Regions from separate parts of the Cupriavidus sp. HPC(L) genome, predicted to be linked through region 2. Evidence: predicted binding sites of a transcription regulator. Region 2 holds the regulator's gene; each other region holds the start of a gene.
The links. Region 2 encodes FNR, which switches genes on or off when oxygen is low (the NO sensors DNR and NnrR bind a similar motif). Its sites were predicted from a motif close to TTGATNNNNATCAA; they were not measured.
Positions count from the first base shown of each region.

Region 1: the regulator FNR is predicted to act here: its motif matches at 902-915, upstream of hemN (oxygen-independent coproporphyrinogen III oxidase).
Region 3: the regulator FNR is predicted to act here: its motif matches at 1,150-1,163, upstream of B551_RS23540 (OmpW family outer membrane protein).

Region 1 covers NZ_AMPR02000289.1:759-2,955, reverse strand. Annotated here, with positions in the region: partial or broken gene B551_RS15785 (ATP-binding protein) at 1-824, shown strand, start outside; gene hemN (oxygen-independent coproporphyrinogen III oxidase) at 972-2,197, shown strand, end outside.
Region 2 covers NZ_AMPR02000132.1:5,801-7,997, forward strand. Annotated here, with positions in the region: gene ccoG (cytochrome c oxidase accessory protein CcoG) at 1-459, shown strand, start outside; gene B551_RS09725 (FixH family protein) at 472-723, shown strand; gene B551_RS09730 (hypothetical protein) at 720-989, shown strand; gene fnr (fumarate/nitrate reduction transcriptional regulator Fnr) at 1,051-1,698, opposite strand; partial or broken gene B551_RS09740 (sulfite exporter TauE/SafE family protein) at 1,889-2,197, shown strand, end outside.
Region 3 covers NZ_AMPR02000458.1:13,898-16,094, forward strand. Annotated here, with positions in the region: gene B551_RS23535 (hypothetical protein) at 1-290, shown strand, start outside; gene B551_RS23540 (OmpW family outer membrane protein) at 417-1,085, opposite strand; gene B551_RS23545 (DUF6587 family protein) at 1,315-1,647, opposite strand; partial or broken gene B551_RS23550 (ferrous iron transporter B) at 1,665-2,197, opposite strand, start outside.

The DNA.
Region 1 (2,197 bases), on a different contig from region 2:
TCCAGTTCGCCGCGATCGTGGCCGCCTCCTGGGTGGGTGCGCGCGTGCTGGCGCGCCCGGTGCAGCAGCTCGCGCGCGGCGCCGGCAGGCTGACCCAGGACGTCCACGCGCCACCGCTCGACGAACAGGGCGGACCGAACGAGGCGCGCGAGGCCGCGCGCGCCTTCAATCGCATGCAGCAACGGATCCAGACCCAGCTGGCGCAGCAGGCTCGCTTCCTGGCCGCGGTCTCGCACGATCTGCGCACGCCGCTGACCCGGATGGCCTTGCGCATCGAGCGGCTAGACGATGCCGACACGAGCCGGCGGCTGCGTCAGGACCTCGCCGAGATGAACGCGCTGATCGATGCCACGCTCGGCTATCTGCGCGAGCGCGAAGGCGCCGTCGGCCCGCGCCAGCGCGTCGACATCGCCGCGCTGGTGCAGGCCGTCGTCGACGATGCGATGGAACTGGGCCAGCAGGTCTCGTGCAGCGGCTCGGCGCAGCCGCTGGCAGTCTATCCGGCCGAGCTGCGCCGCGCGCTGGTCAATCTGATCGAGAACGCGCACCGCTATGGCGGCGGCGCCCGCGTGACGCTGACCGATGCGCCGGACAAGGTCGTCATCGATGTGGACGACGATGGCCCCGGCATTCCGCCGGACGAACTGGGGCGCGTGATGGAGCCGTTCTACCGCATCGAGTCCTCGCGCAGCAGGGCCACCGGCGGCGTCGGCATGGGCCTGGCCATCGCCGCCGACGCGGTGGCGCGCCATGGCGGCGAACTGATGCTGGAGAACCGGCCGGAAGGCGGTTTGCGGGCGACGGTGACGCTGCCGCGGGAGTAAGGTGGGTCTGCCGCAGCGGCGTTTGGCTGCAGCAAAGCCACGCCGAAGGCCCCGCGCCAGATCCGATTCGCCGGCGCTTGATGCCGGTCAAGTCCTGCGGGCGCCGGTCTGGCTAGCATCGAAGCGGATTCCTCAGAAGGCCGCCTCATGGCAACGACCGTTCCCCATTCCGCTCCCGCCGCACCCGCCACCGCTCCGGACTCTGTCATCCGCCGCGCCGACCTCGCCGATTTCCGCGCGCTCGCCGAGCGCATTGACGTCAACGGGCCGCGCTACACCTCCTATCCGACCGCCGATCGCTTCCATGCGGGCTTCGGCGAAGACGCGTATCGGGCCGCGCTGGACGACTGCCGGGCGGCGGGTGCCGACGCGCCGCTGTCGCTCTACCTGCATATCCCGTTCTGCGAGAACATCTGCTACTACTGCGGCTGCAACAAGATCATCACGCGCGATCACGGCCGCAGTGCGCGCTATGTCCGCTATCTGGCGCGCGAGATGGCGCTGGTGGCGGCCCGGCTGGGCGAGCGCCGGCCCGTGGTGCAATCGCACTGGGGCGGCGGTACGCCGACCTTCCTCGATCCCGCCGAAATGCGGCAGGTCATGGGCGCGCTGCACCGGCACTTCGATCTGCGGCCGGACGGCGAGCATTCGATCGAGATCGATCCGCGCCGCGTCGACGACGAACGGATGACGCTGCTCGCGGAGCTGGGCTTCAATCGCGTCAGCCTCGGCGTGCAGGACTTCGATCCCCAGGTGCAGGCCGCGATCCATCGCGTGCAGCCGGTGGAAGACACGCGCCGCGTGGTGGCCGCCTCGCGGCGGCTCGGTTTACTGTCGGTCAGCATGGATCTGATCTACGGCCTGCCGCACCAGACCGCTGCCCGCTTCGGCGCGACCATCGAGCGGGTGCTGGAGATGCGGCCGGACCGCCTGTCGCTGTATAGCTACGCGCATCTGCCGCACGTCTTCAAGCCGCAGCGGCGGATCGACGAGGCCGCGATGCCGTCGGCCGGCGAAAAGCTGGACATCCTGGTTTCGGCCATCGAGCGGCTGACCGCGGCCGGCTATGTCTATATCGGCATGGACCACTTCGCGCTGCCGGACGACGCGCTGGCCCGCGCCCAGCGCGAAGGACGGCTGCAGCGCAACTTCCAGGGCTATGCGACCCACGCCGGTCACGACCAGCTCGGTTTCGGCATCTCGGCGATCGGCGCGGTGGCCGGCCGCTACGTGCAGAACGCGCGTACTTTGGACGAGTACTACGGCGCGCTCGATGCCGGCAGGCTGCCCGTGCTGCGCGGCCATCGTTGCGACGCCGACGATCGGCTGCGCAAGGACATCATCGGCGCGCTGATGTGCCACGGCGTACTCGA
Region 2 (2,197 bases):
CGCGTGGTCCGCCCGCGCATCGTGCTGTATGCGGTGCTGTGGCTGGCGCTGGCCGGCGGCTTCGTCTGGTCGGTCGCGGTGCGCACGCCGCTGAAGGTGGACATCATCCGCGACCGGCAGGCGCTGGCGCGCGAAGTGGAAGGGCGCTGGATCGAGAACGTCTACCGGCTGCAGCTGATCAACACCACCGAAGGCGAACTGGACGTGGCCATCGCGGCGGAAAGTCCTGGCCTGCCGGGGCTGTCCGTCGAATACGAGCGCGCTGCCGGCCATCTGGCGCCGACGTCGAACCGGCTGCTGCCGCTGCGGTTGCGCGTGCCGCTGGAGCAGGCCGCGTCGGGCACCCATGTGGTCGACATCGTCGTCAGCGGCTCGTCCGCAGCGCCTGGAGCCGGGCCCGGAGCCGAGCGCGTGCAGGTGCGGCAGTCCACCCGCTTTTTCGTTCCCGACCAACCGTAACGAGGCATCGACATGTCCCAATGCAAACCGTGGTGGAAGGAGCCGTGGCCGTGGCTGCTGATCAGTGGCCCGGCGCTGGCGATGATCGGCTGTGCCGTGACGATCTGGGTCGCGCTGCGGCACGCGGACCGACCGATCGTCGACGGCGTGGTGCGTCAGGGGCTGCTGGTCCGGCAGGCGGCGACGCCGGCGGCGGTGGCGGCTTCGGCTGCCACGCAGGACTCGCGCGACGCGGTCGATCCCCGATCGGTGGCACGGCCATGAAGGCGCGCTGGCTGATGTGGGTGCTGTGGCCCGCCTTCGTCGGCGCGGCCGTGGCCTTCGTGCTGGTGTTTTCGCTGATCGATCCGCGCGATCTGCGCGTCTTCGGGCGGCCGCTCGAGCTGTCGCACGGCGCCATCTATACGATCGGCTTCGTGGTCGCGTGGGCGGTGTGCGCGCTGTCCAGCGCGCTGACGCTGTGCATGCTGCCGGCATCGATGCTGGCCCCGATGTCGTCGCCGATGTCCGCGGCCGACGAACTGGAGTAGGGCGATGGCAATGCTGGCAGCGGCTGCCGCCGGCGTCACGGCCGCGACTGCCGCGCGGGGATCAGCAGGCGGTCTTGCCCAGCAGCTGGCGGATGCCGTCCATGTCGACCAGCTTCACGTGGCGCTGGCGGATCTGGATCAGGCCGGCCTCGGCGAAGCGCGAGAACAGCCGGCTGACGGTCTCGAGCTTCAGGCCCAGATAGCTGCCGATTTCCTCGCGGCTCATCCGCAGCACGAACTCGGACGGCGAATAGCCGCGTGCCGACAGGCGCTCGGACAGGCTGATCAGGAAGCCCGCCAGCCGCTCCTCCGCGCGCATCGAGCCCAGCGTGATCAGCATCATCTGGTCCTGCGTGATTTCCCGGCTCATCAGCCGCATGAACTGGTGCTGCAGCGAAGGCAGCGAGGCCGACAGCGTCTGGATCTCGTCGTAGCGCACCACGCAGACCTCGGTGTCCTCGAGCGCGGTCGCGTCCGACGCATGCCGCATCTCGGTCAGTCCATCGAAGCCGACCACTTCGCCGGGCAGGTGAAAGCCGGTGATCTGCGCGCGGCCGTCTTCCATCGTCACGTGGGTCTTCAGCGTGCCGAAGCGGATCGCATAGACCGCGTCGAGCGGATCGCCGAGGCGATACAGCGGTTCGCCCTTGCGCACGCGCACGCGCTCCTGCACCAGCGTGTCCATCTTCTCGACGTCCTGCGCCGACATGCCGACCGGCAGGCACAGCTGTCCCAGCGAGCAGGTGGAGCAGCGGGTCGATTGGTCGTTCAGGGGAATGGCGTTCAGCAATTGGAATCCGCGCGAAGGGAAGGGACTGCCATCGACGGCGCGATGGGCGCGATGGGCGTGAAGCAAGCGGCCATTCTACCGTGCCCCATGCCGGCGAGGGGAGCCTGACATGGCGATCGGCGTACTGGCCAGCGTGTTTCTGCTGGCGCTGTTGGGCGGCGTCCACTGTGCGGCGATGTGCGGCGGCATCGTGCTGGTGCTCGAGGGCAACGATGCCGGGCAGGCCGCGCCGGTGGCGCTGTACCGCAGCCGCGCGGCGTGGGTGCGCGAACTGCTGGTGCTGCATGCCGGCCGCCTGAGCGCCTACGCCTTGCTCGGCGCATTGCTAGGCGCGGTCGGCGCGGCCGCCTGGAAGGCGCAGTATCTGCCCGTGCAGCGGGCGCTGTTCGCCGCCGGCAGCGCGAGCCTGCTGCTGGCG
Region 3 (2,197 bases), on a different contig from region 2:
CCTGGGCGCTGGTCTACGACGGCCCGCAGCCGCTGCGTATCGCGACGATGCCGCCGCTGCCGATTCCGGTCACCGCGACCGTCAGGCATCGCGGCACCGCGCTGACCTTCGTCGAATGCGAGGCATGGGACTGGCAACAGTCAGGCAATATCGCCGTGACCCCGGCCACGCATCCGGGCCAGGTCGGCGTGACGCCGCTGACCCCTGGCGAGTTCTCGCTGACCGCGAGCTGCAGCGTCAGGCAAAGCGGGCAGCGATTGTCGGTGACGATCAACGGCAGCGCGATCTGAACACGTCGTTCCCGTGCAAGCGGCCCCAGCGTCTTTCAAAGTCACTGGGTCCCCGCCTGCGCGGGGACGACGTTGAGGTGTTCGGATACGCAGCGTACCCATTTCTGCGTGACCGCAGTCCGCCGCTCAGAACCGGTATCCGAGGCCAACGCTGAACAGCCACGGGTCGAGCTTGACCTCCGACACCTTGGCGCCGGCCGCCTTCACATCGCTGGACAGCCACACCTTCTTGATGTCCGCATTCAGGAACCAGTTGCGCGTCAGCCGGTAGTCCATGCCGATCTGCAGCGCGGGCGCGATGCTCCAGCGGTCCAGCGACAGCGTATTGCCGGCGATATCGGCGTCCCAGATCCGCGTGAAGTTGAGCCCCGCGCCGACATAGGGCCGCAACCTGGCGTGCGGGCGGAAGTGATACTGCAGCAGCAGCGTCGGCGGCAGATGCTTGAACGATCCGATCCGGTTGCCGTCGAGATAGACGTCCTGCTTCTGCGGAACGGTCAGCACCAGTTCCGCGGCGAGGCGCGGCGTGAAGAAGTAGGTGACATCCAGCTCGGGGATCCACTTGTTGTTGACGCCGATCCGGTCCGAGGCACCGGCGCCGCCGACGGGGTCGGACTTCTGTGCAAAGTCGAGATAGGTGCCGCGCAGGCGCACCATCCAGTTGCCTTCGGATTCGGTGCCGGATGGGTGGGCGGCGGCATCTGCCGCGCCGGCGTGCAGCGGGGTAAAGGCCATCATCGCGGCCGCCACGGCGGCCATTGCCAATCGGGTACGAGGAGATTGCATCGGGCTCATGTTGTTATCGACAGGACTGGGAAAGACCCCATGCCGAGTGTGCCGTTGCCGGCCTCTGACCCGTTTGACCTAAAGCAAAGGTCCATGCCGTCGTTCCCGCGCAGGGGGGAACCCGGCGTCTTTGAAAGCCACTGGGTCCCCGCATACGCGGGGACGACAGGGTTCCGGGCAAGAAAAAAGCCGGCAAAGCCGGCTTCGTCGAACTGCGGTGCCTGAGCCAGGATCGCGCCTAGCCCTTGCCCTGCGGTTTGCGCACGATGCGGATCGGTTTCTCCTGCGCGGCGGGCGCGGAGTTCGTCGTATTGCTCGACGTATTGCTGTCGCAGCTGTTGCAGCCGCCGCTGTCGCAGCCGGTGGCGCAACCCGATGCCACCGCCTGCGGCGCCAGCCGTGCCACCAGCCGCGCGCGCCATCCGCGTGCTTGCGCGCCGCCGAGGCTTGCCGCCAGCGCCGCCTTGACGCGCTCGCGCGTGCGCGGCATGTAGCGCGCCGCCACCGACAGCGCGCACACCAGCACGATCAGCGGCACCAGCACGGATTCGACGACGTGATAGAGCGACATGATGGCTTCCGAATGCCTTAGCTGAACAGCAGCGCCACGCGGTAGGTCACGAATGCCGCCAGATAGCCCAGGCCCGCCAGATACAGCGTGGAGGCCGCCATCACCTTCCACGAGTTCGTTTCACGGCGGATCACGGCCAGCGTCGAGATGCACTGCGGGGCGAACACGAACCACGCCAGCAGCGCCAGCGCGGTGGCCAGCGACCATTGCGCGGCGATCATCGGCGCGAGCTGCGCGGCCACGGTGTCCTCGCTGCCCGACAGCGCGTAGACGGTCGCCAGCGCGCCGACCGCGACCTCGCGCGCGGCCAGGCCCGGCACCAGCGCGATACAGATCTGCCAGTTGAAGCCGACCGGCGCGAACACCTTCTCCAGCGCATGGCCGATCATGCCGGCGAAGCTGTAGTCGATCGGCGGCAGCGTCGCGCCTTCGGGCGGGGACGGGAAGGTCGCCAGGAACCACAGCAGCACGGTGAGCGTCAGGATCACCTTGCCGACGCGCGACAGGAAGATGCGGGCGCGTTCCCACAAGCCGATCAGCACATCGCGCG